Regions from separate parts of the Serratia sp. 25CWL12 genome, predicted to be linked through region 2. Evidence: predicted binding sites of a transcription regulator. Region 2 holds the regulator's gene; each other region holds the start of a gene.
What was found. The regulator LexA, encoded in region 2, represses DNA repair genes until DNA is damaged. The targets are predictions, from matches to a motif close to TNCTGTATGTACATACAGNA.
Positions count from the first base shown of each region.

Region 1: a site for LexA is predicted at 1,381-1,400, ahead of ACX9GV_RS11010 (DNA translocase FtsK 4TM domain-containing protein). Genes of this name have one in related genera too.
Region 3: a site for LexA is predicted at 2,264-2,283, ahead of ACX9GV_RS07740 (metal-dependent hydrolase). Genes of this name have one in related genera too.

Region 1 covers NZ_CM147698.1:2,586,816-2,590,998, forward strand. The annotation lists gene ACX9GV_RS11010 (DNA translocase FtsK 4TM domain-containing protein) at 1-1,315, opposite strand, end outside; gene lrp (leucine-responsive transcriptional regulator Lrp) at 1,436-1,930, opposite strand; gene ACX9GV_RS11020 (hypothetical protein) at 2,144-2,458, shown strand; gene trxB (thioredoxin-disulfide reductase) at 2,532-3,509, shown strand; gene cydD (heme ABC transporter permease/ATP-binding protein CydD) at 3,834-4,183, shown strand, end outside.
Region 2 covers NZ_CM147698.1:49,310-53,492, reverse strand. The annotation lists gene dinF (MATE family efflux transporter DinF) at 1-1,126, opposite strand, end outside; gene lexA (transcriptional repressor LexA) at 1,235-1,843, opposite strand; gene ACX9GV_RS00205 (diacylglycerol kinase) at 1,972-2,340, opposite strand; gene plsB (glycerol-3-phosphate 1-O-acyltransferase PlsB) at 2,443-4,183, shown strand, end outside.
Region 3 covers NZ_CM147698.1:1,791,579-1,795,761, forward strand. The annotation lists gene ACX9GV_RS07735 (L-cystine transporter) at 1-1,323, opposite strand, end outside; gene ACX9GV_RS07740 (metal-dependent hydrolase) at 1,694-2,242, opposite strand; gene hxpB (hexitol phosphatase HxpB) at 2,455-3,120, opposite strand; gene ACX9GV_RS07750 (YniB family protein) at 3,447-4,007, shown strand; gene ACX9GV_RS07755 (fructosamine kinase family protein) at 4,076-4,183, opposite strand, start outside.

The DNA.
Region 1 (4,183 bases), 2.0 Mb from region 2:
AACTGGCGTCATTAGTTGCGGTGAATGCGGGTGTAAACAGGTTATTCACCGCCCCCAACGCCGCACTGCCAGCCGGGTCAAGCACACCATCGCTATCACGTTGAGCTGCAGTAAAATCAAGTGGTGAAAGTTCTGCTTGTGCCGTATCCGTTATCTGCCAGTTACCCATCCGGGGATCGTTTTCTATTTCCAGATAAGAGGTTGCCGAATGGCTTGTATTAGACTCAACAGCCTTATCGGTAGGGATTTCGAATGAATACAACGGCGGCACATCAGCCTCTGCAGCCAGCCCTAGGGGCAGAGAATTGTCTGCGGCAGACGCTTCAGGCGCCATGATACCTGCTGGTGGTATCGCGGCGTCAGGCAGGGTAGAGCGCAGCATACCCGCAGGTTCGAACTCAGCAGTCGGATAGTCATCGCTGCTGGCTCGTAAGCCACTCAATAAGGGGTCAGCAACATCCTCCGCTACTTCTTCTGCTACTTCTTGGGCCATTTCCGCCACGGAAGGAGCAGAAAACAGCACATCGCCATCATCAGCAATTGCATCAGCAGAGACCGCGGTCATAGGCTCCTGAGTCGTTAGCTCAGGCCGATCTTCAAACACGCGGACATCATTACCATCGCGGTATTCAATACCATTGCGGGGTTCAATATCTTCATCTAGCTCAAGATCATCATCGTGGTAATGTTCTTCACGACGGGAACGATTGGTCATAAAGGTGGCAGCACTCAACACTACCCAGCCGATTTTCTCAGCAATCGTCAGCCATGACCAACCGGTGAACAAGGTTAAACCCGCAGCCCAAACACAAAGTAACGCCAACGTTGCACCAATGCCATTGAACCAAGGCAACATGGCATTACTCAGTAAGCTGCCAATTACCCCGCCGGAAGCAAAATAATAGAGGTCATCAACATTCAGTGCCGCCAGACCACAAGAGGTCAGTACCAGCGCTAAAGTGCCGATCAGGCGCAATGCCAACGCAAAATAGTCAATATAATCGCCATCCTCAGTTTGGCGATAACTCACCCAGCAAAGAATCAGCATGATCGGGGGGATCGCGTAGGCAAGTACGCCAAAAGTGAAGAACAAGGTATCGGCCAACCAGGCACCAACACTGCCCCCCAAATTGTGGATAGGCTCATGCCATGCGGTTTGTGACCAACTAGGATCAGATGGATTGAAACTGAGCAGGGCAACCATCAGGTAGATGGCGCAAACAGCCACCACCAGCAGCATAGCTTCGAGCAAACGCCGCCCACTGCTGAGTTTTTTTAGAGTAACGTCTTTATCTTCTGTGTATTCCTGGCTCAAGAAAGGCTCTCCAGGTTCCTGTTAGCTGACAGCGTAACAACGCCGAGAAGTTTTCTCGGCGCTAAAACTGTATGAATAAACAGGAGTATAGCGAATTTAATCAGGTTTTGCACCTGCGTGTTACCGTGTTTTGATAACCAGACGATTGGTTTGCTTAACTTCTTCCATAACCACATAAGTGCGGGTGTCATTAACCCCTGGTAAACGCAATAGCGTTTCACCCAGCAACCGACGGTATGCTGACATATCCGGTACACGGGTTTTCAACAGATAGTCGAAATCACCTGAAACCAAGTGACACTCCTGGATCTCTTCCAATTTCTGCACCGCAGCATTGAACTGTTCAAACACATCTGGCGCACCTCGGTTCAAGGTGATTTCCACGAAAACCAGTAAGGAAGCATCCAGATAATGGGGGTTAAGCAATGCGGTATAACCATTGATAAAGCCCTGACGCTCAAGACGGCGCACACGCTCTAAACAAGGTGTTGGGGATAAACCGACACGTTTCGAAAGCTCGACGTTAGAAATCCGCCCATCTTTTTGTAGCTCATTAAGAATGTTGCGGTCGATGCGGTCCAGGTCTTTACCTGGTCGTTTTTTATTCTCTGCCATTATTGTTGTCTCTCTTATGTTCTTCCCTGCACTTACACCCTAAGCCAAAACAATGTACCAAGGCAGGGTTTGTTCCAAGCGAAGACTCGATGCCAGTGGTAAGCGTCCCCCTCCTTGGTTAATCAGGAGAGTTCGTTCTTGATACCCATTCTCATTCAAACAGCGGGGGTTTGGCTATACTTAGTCACCCTAAGGCAATAATAAGCGACGCTGATGCGGATTTACCCGTCTGCCACCTGGCTGCAATTTGAATCAGTCTGGATGTTAATACTAAAATTCGCTGTCAGTCCGGAAAAAATTTCTCCTTCCTCTGATGTTTTCGCAAATGCACAGCCGATTGTCAAAGTAAAAGAACTAAAATCAGTAGAACGTGCCACTTGCCTGATGGAAATTCATCCCCAACAGAAGCGGAAAAGCCACGTGGATAGCCCTATTCTGCAATCCGTCGCTATTTTGCCCGATTCATTTCGCATCAAAGATACCGACTCATTTTTTGCCATTCAACAAATCATTAACAACGCGCCTTAACACTTTTTTTACGCGGGCATTTTCCCTACAATCAGCATCATTATCTGCCATTGTGCAAAAAGAGGTTATTGAAATGGGCAACGCTAAACACAGCAAGTTATTGATCCTAGGCTCCGGCCCTGCGGGCTATACCGCCGCAGTTTATGCCGCACGCGCCAACCTGAACCCCGTGTTGATCACCGGTATGGAGCAAGGTGGCCAATTGACCACCACCACCGAAGTGGAGAATTGGCCGGGGGATGCTGAAGGGCTGACCGGCCCAGCCCTAATGGAACGTATGCGTGAACATGCGGCAAAGTTCGATACCAACATTATTTTCGACCATATCACCCGTGTCGAATTGCAAAAAGCGCCTTTTCGCCTATTTGGTGACGACGATAATGAGTACACCTGCGATGCCCTGATTATCGCCACCGGCGCATCAGCACGTTATTTAGGGCTACCGTCAGAGCAGCAGTTCAAGGGGAAAGGCGTTTCCGCCTGTGCGACCTGTGATGGTTTTTTCTATCGTAACCAGAAAGTCGCGGTAGTTGGCGGTGGCAATACTGCCGTAGAAGAGGCACTCTACCTGTCTAACATTGCTGCAGAGGTGCACCTGATCCATCGTCGTGACAGTTTCCGCAGTGAAAAGATCCTCATCAATCGCCTGATGGAAAAAGTAAAGAACGGCAACATTATTCTACACACCAACAGCACATTGGATGAAGTGCTGGGTGATCAGATGGGGGTGACAGGTGTTCGCCTGCGCAGTACTCAAGCTGAGGATAAAACCGAAGAACTGGCGGTGGCAGGTGTGTTTATCGCGATTGGCCATAGCCCAAATACGGCCATCTTTGGTGACCAGCTTGAGCTGGAAAATGGTTATATCAAAGTGCAATCCGGTATTCACGGCAACGCAACACAAACCTCTATTCCCGGGATATTTGCCGCTGGTGATGTTATGGATCACATCTATCGTCAGGCAATTACCTCTGCTGGGACTGGCTGTATGGCCGCACTGGATGCCGAACGCTATCTTGACAGCCTTGCGACGCAACAAACAGGTCAGTAAGCATGTTATAACGATGGCATACTGCGTGGTGGTTAGCCCGCAGGTGACCTCAAGGATGAGGTTTATCAACCCGGGAATAGCAGCCGCTTAGCCATTATTCCGCCAGTTTGCGTAGCGGCTGTGCTATTTTGCTGACGGCTGAGTAGCAAAGTAACCTGAGCGTTCAAACCATAGTGTTCAATCCATTGGTGTTAAAATAATGGCATCCAAACAATAGTGTTCAAACCATGGCGTTTATTTGTCTTGCTTGTGACTTAAGCGAACATTTCAACAGTACGTTAACCTAGCCTGTTGCTACGGGCATTGGCGGCACAGACTTTTCCGATGAAAAAAACCAGACAGCAGCAGTTGACCCGTTGGCTCAAGACCCAGAGTACTTTGGCACGGCGTTGGTTGCGTATTTCTATGCTGCTCGGCTTGGCAAACGGTATTTTAATCGTCGCACAAGCCTGGCTGTTAGCATCCTTACTCCATGCTCTGATAATTATCCATCAGCCACGGAGTGAACTTGTTTCATCATTTATCTGGTTGGCGGCGACTTTTGCACTGCGTGCCGTGCTCAGTGGGTTACGTGAACGGGTTGGTTTCATTTGTGGGCAGGTAATACGCCAACGGATGCGCGCTCAGGTGTTAGATAAACTGCAACAGCTCGGTCCAGCCTGGATACAGGGCAA
Region 2 (4,183 bases):
CATCCAGTAAATAACACCAGACTCCCACCACAGGCAGCACGACTTGCCAGAGAAGATAGTGACCGGCCAAGGTACGCAACAGCGGTAATGAGGTTAAAGCCGCGACAATATAAGGCCCGGTAAACAGATAAACCGTGGCAAAGCCCAGTGCCAGCATACCTGCCTGGCGACAAGCGGCATACCATATCGCATGCAATTGACGGTCGTCCCTTGCGCCATAGGCGTAACCGGAATGGACCTCAACGGCATAAGCAAAGCCATCCAAAGCATAGGCGGTAAATGTTAACAAACTCATCAATATCGCATTGACGGCCACCACATCACTCCCCATGCGCGCCGCAAAAATCGTTAACGAAGAGAAACACAATTGCAGCAGGAGTGAGCGCAGCATGATATCGCGGTTAAGTGCCAACAAGCGACGTAAGTTACCGCGCCAGGCATGCCGCAACATCGCTAATGAGATGCCACGTGAACATAATACCCGCCAAGCAAGCCATAACCCCAACAGCAGTGTGGCATACTCCGCCAGCACCGTTGCCGTGGCAGCCCCCGAGACACCCCAACCCAAGCCGATCACCAGCACGATATCCAACACGATATTCAGCAGATTACCCGCTATCAGCATCACCACCGGCGCACGCACATATTGAACACCGAGCAACCAGCCGAGCAATACCATATTCGCCAGTGCTGCCGGGGCACTCAGCCAGCGGATCTCCAGAAACCGTCTAGCCTGTACTAATACCGCTTGATCACCACCGACAATATGTAATGCCAGCGAGATCAGTGGGCCACGGAGTAACACTATGGTTAAGCCAATCAACAGCGCTAACAGCAACGGCTGCATAAAAGTACGCGCCAAGCGCTGTGGGTCCCCTGCCCCTAACGCCTGCGCCGTTAACCCGGTGGTACTCATGCGCAAAAATAGTAACAACATAAACAGGAAATTGGTCGCCATTGCACCAACCGCTACCCCACCAAGATAAATTGCGCTATCAAGATGGCCGATAACCGCTGTATCCACCAAACCAAGCAGAGGAACCGTGATATTGGAAAAGATCATTGGCAATGCCAGACGCCACAGTATTTTGTCAGCAGGGCTGGTGAAGGTAGCGAGTAAACGCATTGCGATCTATTCCGACGGCAGAAGTAGAGTTGTTGACATGGACAGAATATCGCCCCGCTATTGAGGCGATATACCTATTTGATTAGATAACATGACAAAAAAGAGGTGTCAGAGCCAGTCACCGTTGCGGATCACGCCCACCGCCAAGCCTTCAATCGTGAAATTCTGATGCTTCAAATCCACCACTATTGGCTGAAACTCACTGTTTTCTGGCAATAACTCAACAATATTACCCTGTTTCTTCAGGCGCTTTACTGTCACTTCATCTTCAATACGAGCCACCACCACCTGGCCGTTACGCACATCCTGAGTTTTATGCACCGCCAGCAGATCGCCATCCAGAATACCAATATCGCGCATAGACATCCCACTGACGCGCAACAGGAAATCCGCACTAGGGTGGAATAAGCTCGGGTCAACTTTATAGTGCCCTTCAATATGTTGCTGAGCCAACAAGGGTTCACCCGCCGCCACCCGGCCAACCAAAGGTAACCCTTCTTCCTCTTCCATCAGCAAGCGGATACCGCGAGAAGCCCCGGAAACCACTTCAATAACACCTTTGCGGGCCAGAGCTTTCAGGTGCTCTTCTGCCGCATTTGGTGAGCGAAACCCCAGGCGCATTGCGATCTCGGCACGTGTTGGTGGCATGCCCGTTTGTGAAATATGATCGCGAATCAGATCATAGACCTCTTGCTGTCTGGTAGTTAGTGCTTTCATTCCGCCCCCTGTTTGTTTATACAGTCATGCTGTGAGTATATACAGGTAAACCAGGATTGGGAATCAATTCATAAATAAAAATCAGGGATTAGCGAGATTGATCGCACCCCATGACATCGGTTTACTCGTCAGGCGAAGTGATCCCAGAGCACCGAGATCCAGACAAACAGCGCCAACAAAATCGTCAGAAAAACCGCGGCTGAAGCCATGTCTTTCGATCGCCCGGAAAGCTCATGATATTCAGTTCCCACCCGATCAACGATCGCTTCAATCGCACTGTTGATAATTTCAATAATCACCACCAGCACCAGGGAGCCGATCAATAAAATGCGCGCTATCGCCCCCACATCAAGCCATATCGCCAGTACGATAGCCACCACGGCCACCACCAGTTCTTGGCGGAAAGCAGCCTCATTGCGCCAGGCTGCAATTAATCCTTTATATGAATAGCCAACAGCTTTAATAATACGTGTCATGCCAGTAATTTGATTTGCCATGTTTCATCTCACAAGGTAGGTCATCGTTTCAATACCACAGACCTGTTACACGGTTTCTGGTATGCTTTCAGCGCAATTGCTAACAAGAGGCTTCAGGTCGTTATGTCAGGTTGGCGTAAAATTTATTATAACCTATTGAATTTACCACTTAAGTTTTTGGTAAAAAGTAAAATTATCCCTTCAGACCCTATTTCGGAGTTAGGGTTGGATCCGTCTAGGCCGATTTTGTATGTTTTGCCTTATAATTCCAAGGCAGATTTACTCACTCTGCGTACCCAGTGTCTGGCGCAGGATCTGCCCGACCCCCTTGAGCCACTTGAAATCGATGGCTCCGTGTTGCCCAGCCATGTGTTTATCCATGAAGGGCCACGCGTCTTTCGCTACTACACACCGAAAGAAGAGTCGGTAAAACTGTTCCATGATTATCTGGATCTTCACCGCAGTAATCCAGACCTTGATATCCAAATGTTACCGGTGTCAGTGATGTTTGGTCGCTCCCCTGGTCGTGAAGGGCAGGGTGCCCCCCACCTGCGCCTGCTAAACGGTGTGCAAAAATTCTTCGCCATACTCTGGTTGGGCCGCGATAGCTTTGTCCGCTTCTCCAACACCGTTTCTTTACGCCGTATGGCAACCGAACATGGTACAGATAAAACCATTGCACAAAAACTGGCGCGCGTGGCGCGGATGCATTTCTCTCGCCAACTCCTGGCCGCCGTTGGGCCAAGTCTGCCTGTTCGTCAGGATCTGTTCAATAAGCTGCTGGCCTCCAAGGCCATTGAGAAAGCAGTAGAAGATGAAGCTCGCAGCAAGAAGATCTCTTACGAAAAAGCGCAACAGAACGCTATTTCCTTAATGGAAGAGATCGCGGCTAATTTCTCTTATGAAGCGGTACGTCTCTCTGATCGCGTCCTGAGTTGGACCTGGAACCGCCTCTATCAGGGTATTAATGTCACCAAGGCCGAACGAGTCAGGCAATTGGCACAAGATGGTCATGAGATAGTCTATGTCCCCTGCCACCGCAGCCATATGGATTACCTCTTGCTTTCCTATGTGCTCTACCACCAAGGGCTGGTTCCCCCGCATATCGCCGCAGGGATTAACCTCAATTTCTGGCCTGCCGGGCCGATTTTCCGCCGTTTGGGGGCATTCTTTATCCGTCGTACCTTTAAAGGTAACAAACTTTATTCTACGGTTTTCCGTGAATACCTTGGTGAACTATTCACCCGAGGCTATTCGGTAGAATATTTTGTTGAGGGTGGGCGTTCTCGTACTGGCCGGTTACTGGAGCCGAAAACCGGCACTTTATCCATGACAATTCAAGCCATGTTACGGGGGGGTACCCGCCCGATTACCCTGGTCCCGGTTTATATCGGTTATGAGCATGTGATGGAGGTGGGTACCTACGCCAAAGAACTGCGTGGTGCCACCAAAGAAAAAGAGGGCCTGCTGCAGATGCTTCGTGGGCTGCGTAAGTTACGCAATCTAGGCCAAGGGTATGTAAACTTTGGCGAACCCATTCCATTGACCTCCTATCTCAATCAACAGGCGCCTCAATGGCGTGAATCCATCGATCCGATAGAATCGCAGCGCCCAGTCTGGCTGACGCCGGTGGTAAACGGTCTGGCTAGCGAAATTATGGTAAGGATCAACAATGCCGCTGCGGCCAACGCCATGAACCTGTGTTGCACAGCGTTACTGGCTTCTCGCCAACGTTCGTTAGCCCGTGAACAGTTGCTTGAACAGTTGGAATGCTATCTGCAATTGATGCGTAACGCGCCTTATGCGCCCGATGCCACCGCCCCTGCTCAAACTCCTGAGCAACTGCTGGACCACGCTTTAAGCA
Region 3 (4,183 bases), 1.7 Mb from region 2:
ACTGGTTACCGTTCCCGCCGTCATGGAGCCACTGACATTCAGTGCCGTTCTTCCCATATCGATCAGCGGTTCAACCGAAATCAATAAGGCTACCAGGGTAACAGGTAAGCCCATTGCAGGCAGAACGATCAGCGCAGCAAAAGTTGCACCACCACCCACACCAGCCACACCTGCGGAACTGATGGTAACGATGCCAACTAGCGTAGCTATCCACAGAGGGTCTAGCGGATTGATTCCCACCGTTGGGGCAACCATCACGGCCAGCATTGCCGGGTAGAGGCCTGCACAGCCGTTTTGACCGATGGTGGCACCAAAGGAGGCAGAAAAACTGGCGATTGATTCTGGTACACCCAGACGGCGAGTCTGTGCTTCCACGTTGAGCGGAATAGTGGCTGCACTTGAGCGACTGGTAAAGGCAAAAGTGAGCACTGGCCATACTTTACGAAAGAATTTCAGTGGGTTCACACCGGTAAAACTTAGCAGTAGGCCATGAACCACAAACATAATAGCCAAGCCAATGTAAGAGGCGACGACAAAACTGCCTAACTTAACGATGTCATGGAAATTGGACCCAGCAACCACTTTGGTCATCAATGCCAAGACACCGTAAGGGGTGAGTTTCATCACTAAACGCACCAACTTCATTACCCAGGCTTGCAAAGTATCGATTGCTGCCAGAACACTAACCCCCTTGGGATTATCATCTTTAAGCAACTGTAGTGATGCTATGCCCAAGAAGGCGGCGAAAATAACCACACTGATGATGGATGTAGGGTTGGCTCCCGTCAGGTCAGCAAACGGATTTTTCGGTATAAATGACAAAATCAACTGTGGGACGCTAAGATCAGCCACTTTGCCGGCATAGTTGGTTTCGATAGCGGACAAACGTGCCGTTTCCTGGGCACCTTGCACCAAACCTGATGCCGTCAAACCAAACAGATTGGTGATGAACACACCCACCAATGCGGCAATCAAGGTGGTGAACAATAGGGTACCAATTGTCAGTAAACTGATGGTGCCTAAAGCAGCGGCATTATGCAGTTTTGCCACTGCACTGAGAATAGAAACGAAAACCAATGGCATGATGATCATTTGCAGCAATTGCACATAACCATTACCAACGATGTTAAACCAACTGATAGACTCTTTCAGCAGCGGATTATCTGAGCCGTAAACCAGTTGCAGCCCTAACCCAAAAACGACCCCAAGTACCAGGCCAGCCAACACTTTTTTAGCCAGACTCCATTGCTTATGGCGGGATTGTGCCAACAGCAATAGAAGGGCGGCAAAAACCATCACGTTTATTACGAGAGGTAGGTTCATCCCCATTATTTCTCCAATTATCTTTTTTGGTTGTAAAAGTGGTTACGCACAGACAGGCACCCCCATGCCTATTCAAGTTGCATGGGGCGGTTTGGTGACTCGGCCATCGTCAGGCTTTGCGCGGTTATTACCTGTGTACAATTCAACGGAACTGGCTGACAACAAGGCAAATATCGTAACAGTTTGCTAATCAACTCACTTATACCCAAGTAGAATTTGATATAACTTTTTATACAGAATCAGTGGCTTTATTGCCAGCAAAAAGGATATCTAGCCAAGTTTACCTCTGTGGTACGCCATAACCCTGTGACGCGAACCACAACGGAGCTGTACCTGCCAAGGGCAATTTCACGTTGCTCAGACCCAATGGCTATAAGCGGAAATTTTTAATTTGTTGCCAATATGACCCTATAGGCATGCTGTCATTGCCTGGCCAGTAAAGGGAAAATGCCACTAGGCACAGGCACAGAACCCGTTCTAACTGGTTGCCCTTTTGGGAATTGAGTAATGGCAGGCAGAAACGCCAGCGGCAGGGCCACAGCAAGGGGACGCCCGCCGGGGTAAGGGCATCTGCTAGCAGGTGACTAAAATAACCAATAATCATGGCATGCAATACATCGGCCGGAATGAGCCAACGACCATACACATCTAATTGTAATAACAACATACCGCCGACGATAGCCAGCAGGCTATGAGTAAAACCCCGGTGACCAAAAATGCGTGCGATAGGGATCGCAATCCAGCGCAGACGCTGACCCAATAATGACTTGGGATGATCAATATCAGGTAATAATGAAGTCAGCAGGGCGGCGGGAATGATGTGCCACCAGTCACCATGGGCAAGTGTGTCTGTTACCGCTGTTTTCTTGGCGAAAATGATACAAGCAACGGAGAAGATGAGGTGGCCTTCCGCGGTCATACTTTTACATCCTGTGCAATTTACTGTTAATTTATCCAGTATATTGATTTTCTGACTGTCAGGAAAGCGCTTTCAGTGTAACTATTTGTTAGTATTGCTCTTTCATACTTTAAGTGCATTCGGGTTTACAGCGAGTGTTGCCAGCAGTCCAACCGCATCAATGGTGATGGGCAGAGTAAGAATGGGCACTGGCACAAGCCAGTGCTAGCAGGTCAGTTAAGGTGTTCTGAGGTTAATTGTTCCAGACTTTGCAGTTGATAGTCAGCTAAGGCCCAACGGGGGTCTTGGCGATATTCTGCCGGGGGGATAACTATTGAGCGCATACGGGCTGCTTTGGTAGCAATCATGCCATTGATGGAATCTTCCAAGGTAATGCAGCATTGTGGATCACTGTTCAGACGCTCAGCGGCGATCAAATAAACTTCCGGGTGGGGTTTACTGTAAGGTAAGTATTCGGCGGAAACCAGTTGGTCAAAATAACTTTCCAGATTAAACATTTTCAACACTTGTTGCTGCATGTGCAGCGGGGAGGCAGAAGCCAGGCCAATGTTTAAATCAAGGGACCGGCAAAGCTCCAGTGATTGTTGTACCCCGGGTAACAGTGGGCGCTTTTCTTGTACCAGTTCGATGGCCCGTTCAATAATGCGCTGGGCAACTTCCTCTTGGGAAACACCTTGCCACGGCATGGCCTGATACCACATTCTGACTACTTGATCGATCCTTAACCCCAGTGTATCTGGCAAATTATGGCGATCTGACAGATCCAGACCCAATGCGCCAAAAATATCCAGTTCCGCCTGAAGCCACAATGGCTCGGAGTCGATCAGTAAACCATCCATGTCGAAGATAGCCGTTGTTATTGGTTGAAAATATGCCATTAAATATTCACTCCTACAGTGCTGGTAGATACCCATAGTTTGATGTTTTCATCACTCTACCATTTTTACTCATCGGCGGCTTGCACAGCATCAAGTGGCTGAGCAAGCCATGTGAACATCGCATATAGCCAATCTCGGTATCGCTGGATAACGACAGGTAAGAAAACGGTGGGCGAGTTTGATTAACTGCGGGTAAACTGGTAATCAAGTTTATTCAAATGTAGCCATATCCTAGGAGGGTCAATCCTCCATTGATGCAACAAGGTTGTCGTTTATCGGTGATGGGTATAGCTCAATGAATAGTTACGTCCTTATAAGGGGAACTCATGACGTATCAACAGGCCGGGCGCGTTGCCATACTTAAGCGGATTTTTGGATGGGTTATTTTTATCCCTGCGTTGGTTTCGACACTGATTTCTCTATTGAATTTTGTCTATCAGCACAGTGAAAAATCCGCAGGGCTTAATGCCGTTATGTTGGATTTTGCGCATGTTATGTTGGATATGGCACGGCTGAACTCACCATTTTTAAATGTCTTTTGGTACAACTCGCCAGTTCCTGATGCGGCTAACAGCTTGTTTGCTGGTGCAAACTTGATGTTTATCATTATCTACTTTCTGATCTTTGTCGGTCTGGCATTGCAAGCCTCGGGTGCGCGGATGTCGCGGCAGGTGAAGTTTATCCGTGAAGGTCTTGAAGATCAGATGATTTTAGAACGCGCTAAGGGAGACGAAGGGCAGACTCGGGAACAGTTAGAGGCGAAGGTCATTTTGCCGCACCATACCATTTTTTTGCAGTATTTCCCGTTGTATATTTTACCAATAATGATTGCGGTGGTGGCTTACTTTCTATTCAAGTTATTGGGGCAAATGGCAGGGGCGTCTTAATACTTTACAGGATAGGAAATCGGGCGCGGTGAGCGCCCTGATGGTTTATGGTGTTTTTGCCTGATGGTTTATGGTGTTTTTGATTTTAACAACGCTTCCACCGCTCGTTGCGCGGTAACCAGATGCTGACCACCAAACAGGTTGCAGCGGTTAAGCAGATAGTAAAGTTGATACAG